Regions from separate parts of the Paenibacillus sp. GYB006 genome, predicted to be linked through region 1. Evidence: riboswitches for the same ligand, from Rfam matches in the RefSeq annotation. Region 1 holds a riboswitch; the other holds the start of a gene.

Region 1 (4,321 bases):
GTTTTGAAAATGTAAGAAGACAGGTCATAGTCAGCAGCATTCAAGATCATCTTGCGAGCGCCATTACATATCATAATGATCATGTACTTCGTAATGGGAATGTATATCAGTTCACATTTCCTACCATTCGACAAGAAGAGTGGTACAACACGATTGATGATGTGGGAGTCATGGCTTTTATCCAGGGAATCCCTGTTGGTGATCAGTATTACAATAATTACGCTTTTGGAAGTGGAAGATTAGTAAAAAAAGACGTGATCATCGGTGCGATCGATGAATCGACAGGTTCTAAATATTACTATAAGAGTGGTTGTGAGTTTCCTTATAGGCCGGTAGAAAGGTTCAACAATGCGAGAGAAGCGGCCGCCTCTGGTTACTATGAGCGAACTTGTTATGAAGGACAAGGCAGTTTCTAGTTTTATTCTCAAATATAATAGCAAGAAGTTTATGGCTTATTCAAACTCCTTGTTTCGGTAGAGCTCTGTCTTGTGCTAATATATCATATTAGAGTGAAATATGAACAAGATCATATAGGCATACTGCCTTACAGATAGGAGCCAATCGCACGATATGAGTTTATTGACTGTTGAAAATGTAAGTCACAATTTTGGAGATCGCACTTTATTTAAGAATGTTTCCTTCCGCCTGCTTGCAGGAGAACGTGTTGGGATTGTAGGAGCGAATGGGGTCGGCAAATCGACACTCATGAATATTTTAACGGGCAAACTGCTGAAAGACAGCGGAAAAGTGGAGTGGACACCAAAAGTTCGTTACGGTTACCTCGACCAACATACGAAACTGACTCCTGGAAAAACAATTCGGGATGTCTTGAAGGATGCATTTTTACCTTTGCTTGAACTTGAAAAAGAAATGATGGAAATCACGGAACGAATGAGTGATGCTACGCCAGAGGAACTTGAGCAATTGCTTGAGGAAATGGGCGAAATACAGGAGCAACTGGAAATCGGAGACTTCTACCTCATTGATGTAAAAGTAGAAGAAATGGCGAACGGACTTGGTTTGTCTGCTATTGGACTTGATCGGGATGTAGCCGCACTAAGCGGGGGACAACGTACGAAGGTACTCCTCGCAAAATTGCTGCTTGAGAAACCGAATGTTCTACTCCTGGATGAGCCTACTAACTATTTGGATGTAGAGCATATTGAATGGCTTACTCGTTATTTGAACGATTATCCATATGCATTCATGCTTATTTCTCATGATACGGAATTTATGAACAAGGTTGTTAATGTGATCTACCATTTGGAATTTGCGAAGCTTACGCGATATACAGCGAATTACGAAAAATTCCTTGATATGGCGGATATGAACAAAAACCAGCATATTGAAGCTTATGAGAAGCAGCAAGAGTTTATTAAGAAACAGGAAGACTTTATTCAGCGTAATAAAGCGAGATATTCTACATCAGGCCGTGCAAAGAGCCGCGAGAAACAGCTGGATCGTCTTGAACGCATTGATCGTCCTGAAGAAGCAGCGAAACCTATTTTTGGATTTAAAGAAGCTAGAGCCAGCGGAAAAACGGTATTCGAGGGGATCGATTTTGAAATCGGATATGACCGTCCGCTTCTTCCTAAGATGACGATGACGATTGAGCGCGGAGATAAAATAGCAATCGTCGGTTGTAATGGTGTAGGTAAATCAACACTGCTAAAGACCATTCTTGGTAAGATTCCGGCATATAGCGGAAAAACCTACCTTGGTGACTTTTTGTTCCCTTCTTATTTTGAACAGGAAGTTCGTCCTGAGAAAATCACACCAATCGATGATGTGTGGAATGAATTTTCTCATCTGAATCAGCATGAAGTGCGTGCTCATCTTGCTCGCTGCGGTCTTAAAAATGAACACATCACAAGACCTCTCAATATGCTCAGTGGTGGAGAACAGGCTAAAGTTCGGCTATGTAAATTAATGATGCGTGAAACGAACTGGATTCTATTTGATGAGCCTACGAATCACTTAGACGTTGTGGCAAAAGAAGAGCTGAAACGTGCGTTAAAAGAATTCAAAGGTACGGTAATTCTTGTATCTCACGAACCTGATTTCTATGAAGATTGGGTAACAAAGACTTGGGATGTGGAGGAATGGTCTCAAAAAGCTTAGTTTTAAGCTAATGAGTCTTTCTTTTACAAATTTTCTCATCTGTGTTAAAATGAGCACCTGAATATAACTTTATATCGACGAATCACTAGGGGGGCCGCTTGTCGGCTGAGATGGATATATTCCGGACCCTTTGAACCTGATCTGGTTAAAACCAGCGTAGGGAAGTGGGCTAGCAGACTTGTGCTAGTATGAGTTTTGACGTATTGAATAAAGTATATGGCTAAGTAGATGTTAAGGCGAAGAGAATTTCCTTCCTTCTTGCTTTATATATCACTTTAGTGAATGCTCATTTTCAATTCCGCCTAACCAAACCACTCCTTACGAGGAGTGGTTTTTTTGCGTTCATTGCAACCAGTTATCAGCAAGGACAGTTTCATACCAAATGTAAACTGCTAGATGAAAGCGTTGGGGTATGGTCTCACAGTGAAATTGGAAGGAGGGTTCGCTTGCCTAAAAAATGGATTGAATTTCATGTAATTTCCTCTCCGCAGATGAATCATGACTTAGAACGAAGCCATTTTACAGAGATCTGGCCGTATGTAACTTCATTACATCTACGGAAGAAGGAAAGTACTTACGAAGAAATGGAGAAACTCATACATCGGTTGCTAGAGCTAAAGATACCTGCGAATAAGTTGACCCTTAACCGTCAAACCAAACTTGCGCTTACATACCAAACAGGAGCTCTTCATGTGGGAGTGCAAGAAGTAAGCCTCGCTTTGAAAAATTCACTATACAAAGAAGGACATACAGATTCAAGAACTAAACGAGCTATAAGACTTGGTGTCTCTGTCCATTCACTGGAAGAAGCGAAGATCGCTGAAGAAGAGGGAGCAGATTATATTTTTTACGGGCATATGTACTCTTCTCATAGTAAACCTGGCATGCCTCCAAAAACACTTTCTTCCCTTCAAGAGATTTGTGGTGTGATTAACCTGCCTGTTATCGCCATCGGTGGAATTACACCCTCACGGGTTGAAGAACTGATGCTCTCAGGTGCAAGTGGGATTGCCGTAATCTCCGGAATATTACATTCAGAAGATCCGCTGGAAGCTGTCTATACGTATAGAAAAGAACTAGAAAAGTATGGGGATATCAAGGAGTAGGGAATGGAGGTAAATAGGTGACTGTGAATAGATTAGATCAGACAAATAAACGGAATTCGGAAGTGCTTGTTATCGGAGGCGGTGTCATCGGTTCTGCTATAGCCTACTACTTGTCATGTGATGGAATGGATGTAACCCAGCTGGAAGGTGCCCATCAGGCAAATGGCGCTTCTGGTCATGCGGCGGGTATGCTTGCAGCAGGGCTTGAGCATTTTTCATCAGAGGAGCTTAGGAGATGGGCTCAGCGCAGCCAGCAGCTTATGGGACCATTAATTGATAATCTAAAGCTACACAGTGAAATCAATGTAGCCATGAATGGCTCAGGCTTTGTTGTCCCCTTTATAAAAGATAGGAAACCTGGAGAAGAATTCTCAGAAACCATAGACCCCGCAAAGCAGAAACACTGGTGGGACAAGAGTAAACTTCAAGATGAAATCCCAGGTATCACTGGGAATGCAGAAGGTGCTTTGTTTTATCCAAAAGAACATCAACTGTTACCAGCCGAGTTAACCAAAGCCTATATCAAAGCTGCACAAAAGAATGGAGTTGCTTTTATCGATCACTGCTCCGTTTCAAGGCTGCTGCTCGAAAATGACCGCGTTACTGGAGTAGAGACGAATCAAGGCATTTATAGAGCAGATAAAGTAGTGGTTGCGGCAGGACTTGGCAGTGATGCAATCTTAGGGTCCATCGGTATTGAACTGAATACCTATCCTGTAAAAGGCGAAATGGTAGCCCTATCAATGAACAGTGAAACTTTACGTTATACGATCTATACTCCTGATGTTTACATTGTTCCAAAACCAAATGAGGAAATTTGGATCGGTGCCACGAGTATTCCTTACGGAAATGATCATAAGGTAAGTGCCTTTGGGCTGAATACCCTTTTACATAAAGCAACAGGCTTGGTTCCTGGCATAGAAGAAGCTGCTTTTCTGCGCACATGGGCAGGCCTAAGGCCACAAACAATAGATGGATTACCGTACATAGGAGCGTATTCTGAAGTTCAAGGCTTGTATCTTGCTGTAGGTCATTACCGGAATGGGATTTTACTTAGTGCAGTCACAGGAGAGACGATGAGCCGCTTGTTATCT
Region 2 (4,321 bases), on a different contig from region 1:
CTACGATGCTTCCATGAAGTATCAAGAAAAAGGCAGAAACTTAGTCGTGCTTGCAGGTAAAGAATACGGTACAGGAAGCTCCCGTGACTGGGCAGCAAAAGGTACCCTTCTGCTCGGCGTGAAAGCTGTTATCGCAGAAAGCTTTGAACGGATTCACCGCAGTAACCTCGTAGGTATGGGCGTTCTCCCTCTTCAATTCAAAGAAGGTTATGGATGGTCAAGCCTAGGTCTGAACGGTCGTGAAACGTTTGATATCGTTGGACTCAGTAATGATGTCACTCCAGGCCAAGAACTGACGGTAACTGCTACTAGAGAAGATGGAACCGAGTTTGATTTCCCAGTGATTGCACGTCTTGACAGTATGGTGGATGTAGATTACTACCACAATGGCGGTATTCTGCAAACTGTACTTCGTCAGCTGATGCAAAATGACGAGCAAACCGTCTAAACCTTCACTTTTGAGCTTATAAAAGAAGCCGCAATTTCCTGCCTATTGGCAAGAGATTGCGGCTTCTTTGTTTTTTTGTTGCTATACTCAGTAAGTACTTTTTAACTAATGGTTCAGATCATACAGTCCCGGACTATGCATATTAGGCTGTTCTGGCAATTCAGGTACCGGGAAACCTTCCGGCGGATCAGTAACTTGAAGTTGTCCTCCATTTCGGCTTGGCGATTCCCCTGTGAAAATCTCCCCAATCCGGGTTGAATCCAATCGGAAATTAAACTGTGCATTATGGTATCCCAGGTCTACATATTTTCTGCACTCTGGATACTTATTAATATCGTAGTTAGGAATCGGGAATATTTTGCCCCAATCTACCCCCAGGGTCTCCAGTGCTTTGGCAAAAGCATTCTGATGCGCATTATCTCTTACAATCAGAAATCCAAGGGTTTCGCGGAATGTTTTATTGGAACTCATCTCATAGATCCTTGTCTTTTGCAAAACACCAGTAGACTCTAGCACCACGTTATTAAGTAAATCAGCAGTTAGATTCCCATGATTATATACATAACTTCCAAGCCAAGGATTCCCGCCTGCATCTACAGGTAGTGAACCTTGTCCACCCATAATATAATGGTGCGGATTTGCATGACGAACAGCTTCATCAATCGGTGCCCCATCTACCCCAGCATTACCAGGAACGGCTTCTCCACTTCCGCTCAGCAGCTGATTAATGGTTTGCTGAACAAGTTCCACATGGGCGATTTCCTCAAGAAATACACCACGAATCAAATCACGATACTGGGTTGCTTTACCCCGAAAATTACTGCTCTGAAAGAAATACTGCATCATCGTACGCATTTCACCAAATTGTCCGCCAAGCGTTTCCTGAATCACTTTAGCTGCCGCTGGATCGGGCTTGTCTGGTACAATAATATTAATTAAATCTTCTTTGTAAAAATACATAGGATAGGGCCTCCTTCATTTCTGATCATTCGGATACCCTATTTTGTTCTCCCCTATCATGATTTATACAATAGAGAGTACTGCTTCATGAAATGGATAACTTTCTATTATTAAGAAGGATCTATATCAAAAGACGATACAAAGGACCGCTTATCTCGGTACTCTGCTGCTTTCTCCTGCATTCCAGCATGAACCGCCTCAGCCTCACTCACTCCCTTTTCAGCAGCAAGATTTCGGATATCCTGGGTAATTCGCATACTACAGAACTTCGGTCCACACATTGAACAAAAATGAGCCGTCTTTGCCCCCTCGGCAGGCAGGGTCTCATCATGATAAGACAGCGCTCGTTCTGGATCGAGCGAAAGATGGAACTGGTCCCTCCAGCGGAATTCGAATCGCGCTTTGGATAAAGCATCATCACGCCGCTGTGCTCCTATATGACCCTTCGCCAAATCCGCTGCATGTGCAGCAATTTTATAGGCGATAACTCCTTCACGAACATCATTCTTATCCGGCAGACCGAGATGCTCTTTCGGCGTAACATAACAAAGCATCGAAGTACCAAACCAACCGATCATCGCAGCACCGATAGCAGAAGTGATATGATCATAACCCGGTGCAATATCGGTTGTCAGTGGGCCCAAAGTGTAAAATGGAGCCTCCTTACAAATTTCCATCTGCAGATCTACATTTTCTTTAATCTTGTGCATCGGTACATGACCCGGTCCCTCGATCATCACCTGGATATCGTGCTTCCAGGCGATTTGCGTGAGTTCCCCCAGCGTAGCAAGTTCCGCCATCTGTGCCTCATCATTCGCATCATAGATACTTCCTGGCCGCAGTCCATCACCCAGCGAGAAAGCAACATCGTAGGTCTTCATAATCTCGCATATTTCTTCAAAATGAGTATATAAAAAGTTCTCCTGATGATGGGCTAAGCACCAAGCTGCCATAATCGAACCGCCTCGGGACACAATCCCTGTCATTCGCTTGGCAGTCATAGGAATATACCTAAGCAGCACCCCAGCATGGATCGTAAAATAATCAACACCTTGTTCTGCCTGTTCAATTAAGGTATCCCGGTACACTTCCCAGCTCAGCTGATCTGCTTCACCGTTCACCTTTTCGAGCGCCTGATATAAAGGCACGGTCCCAATGGGAACAGGTGCATTACGAATAATCCATTCCCGCGTGGTATGAATGTTACGGCCGGTTGATAAATCCATCACCGTATCGGCTCCCCAGCGTACCGCCCACGTCATTTTCTCTACCTCTTCTTCTATGGAAGAAGAAACAGCAGAGTTACCAATGTTCGCATTGATTTTCACGAGAAAATTTCTTCCGATCATCATCGGTTCAGCTTCCGGGTGATTAATATTAGACGGCAGAATCGCTCGTCCACTAGCAATTTCTTCGCGCACAAATTCCGGTTCCAGCCCTTCGCGGATGGCAGCAAACTCCATCTCCGGCGTAATGATCCCCCGGCGGGCATAATGCAGTTGCGTCACATTCTGACCCGATTTTGCTCGCAGCGGCCTGCTTGCTTCTCCTGGAAAAACTTCGGCTGCTTGCTGAACACTTCGTTCTGACCGCAGTCCATTATCTTCCGGTTTCACGGTCCGCCCTTCATAATACTCTACATCCCCGCGCTCCCATATCCACTCATGCCGAAGTGCAGGAAGTCCTTTCGTAATATCTGCTTCATAATCGGCATCCCCCATCGGTCCGCTCGTATCATAGACACGCAAAGGTTCGTTGATCTCTACCCCTTGCGGAGTTTGTGTGGGACTGAGCTCTATTTCGCGTTCCGGGACAACAAGATCAGGCCGAGATCCTGTCTTGTACACTTTACGGCTTGCAGGAAAAGGAATGTACATCGATTCATTCCCCATTCCTTCTGTAACGCCCTCTGCTTTACTATTTTCGGTACTGCCTTGTTGCTGCAACTTCATCTTCTTCATCCTCCTTCAAAGTGGCTTACCGCCCCTGTAAAAGAATCACATGAACCTTTGCTGCAAGAAGTGTACGACAATAAAAAAAGCCGACTCCCTTAGGGGAATCAGCTTCTATACAATAGTTTGTTCCTACTCTCTCCATATCTATACAGGCGAATTTCGAAAGTCGCGTCATGACACGGCTCCTGAAATCAGATAAGCTACCTGTATTAAGATGGAATCGAATAAGCTCCTAATGTTATCGCCAATTACTTCCCTACGCTGGTATGATCCAGATCAGGTGCAAAGAGTCCGGTATCTTGCGACACCATCTCAGCCCGGCCTTACGGGCTCCCCTAGTAAGTTGTTATTACGTTATAATGATAGATCACTTCCGCTCCTATTAAAGAACGGTCTCTATTAGGGTATCTCATAAAAACGAGAAACACAACCTAATATTTACATATTCCAGCTTAAAAGCTGTTGCTATCTCAGCATAAGCCCCATCTGAGCAGCGGCTCTGACAAGCACAGGTCCATATTCATGCAGCGTCTCCTGAGATAATCTGCTGACAGGTCCCGAGACGGATAAAGCCGCTGCCACATTCCCTTTACGGTCAAAAATCGGGGCAGAAACGGCGGCTGCTCCCGGCTCTCTTTCTTCATAACTTGTAGCAAAACCCAAAGCTTTAATCTCTTGAAGCTGTGCTAGATAAGTTTCTTTGTCAAAAGGAATCTGGGGATCAAACTCCCTGATTAATTGTTCCTGCTCTTCCATCGGTGCAAAAGCGACAAGTACTTTGCTCGAAGCTCCTACAGATAAAGGAAGTCTAACTCCTACAGGAGCGACCCGGCGAATGGCCTGGTTGCTTTGCACAGCCTGAACACGAATACGCTCAATGCCATCCCTTAAATACAAACTAACGGTCTCTCCTAGATTATCGCGGAGCTGTTCCATTGCAGGGAGCAGCAACACGGCG

What was found. Region 1 has a riboswitch for thiamine pyrophosphate ahead of PV403_RS06065 (DUF561 domain-containing protein). Riboswitches for the same ligand answer to the same signal wherever they lie in the genome.
Region 2: another riboswitch for thiamine pyrophosphate. It lies ahead of thiC (phosphomethylpyrimidine synthase ThiC); the one in region 1 lies ahead of PV403_RS06065 (DUF561 domain-containing protein).

What each region holds. Positions count from the first base shown of each region.
Region 1 is NZ_JARBDA010000002.1:129,997-134,317, forward strand. Features, by position in the region: gene PV403_RS06055 (hypothetical protein) at 1-416, shown strand, start outside; gene PV403_RS06060 (ABC-F family ATP-binding cassette domain-containing protein) at 571-2,121, shown strand; TPP riboswitch at 2,199-2,301, shown strand; gene PV403_RS06065 (DUF561 domain-containing protein) at 2,568-3,227, shown strand; gene thiO (glycine oxidase ThiO) at 3,245-4,321, shown strand, end outside.
Region 2 is NZ_JARBDA010000017.1:24,276-28,596, reverse strand. Features, by position in the region: gene acnA (aconitate hydratase AcnA) at 1-448, shown strand, start outside; gene PV403_RS21655 (manganese catalase family protein) at 554-1,408, opposite strand; gene thiC (phosphomethylpyrimidine synthase ThiC) at 1,519-3,300, opposite strand; TPP riboswitch at 3,600-3,710, opposite strand; gene PV403_RS21645 (IclR family transcriptional regulator) at 3,829-4,321, opposite strand, start outside.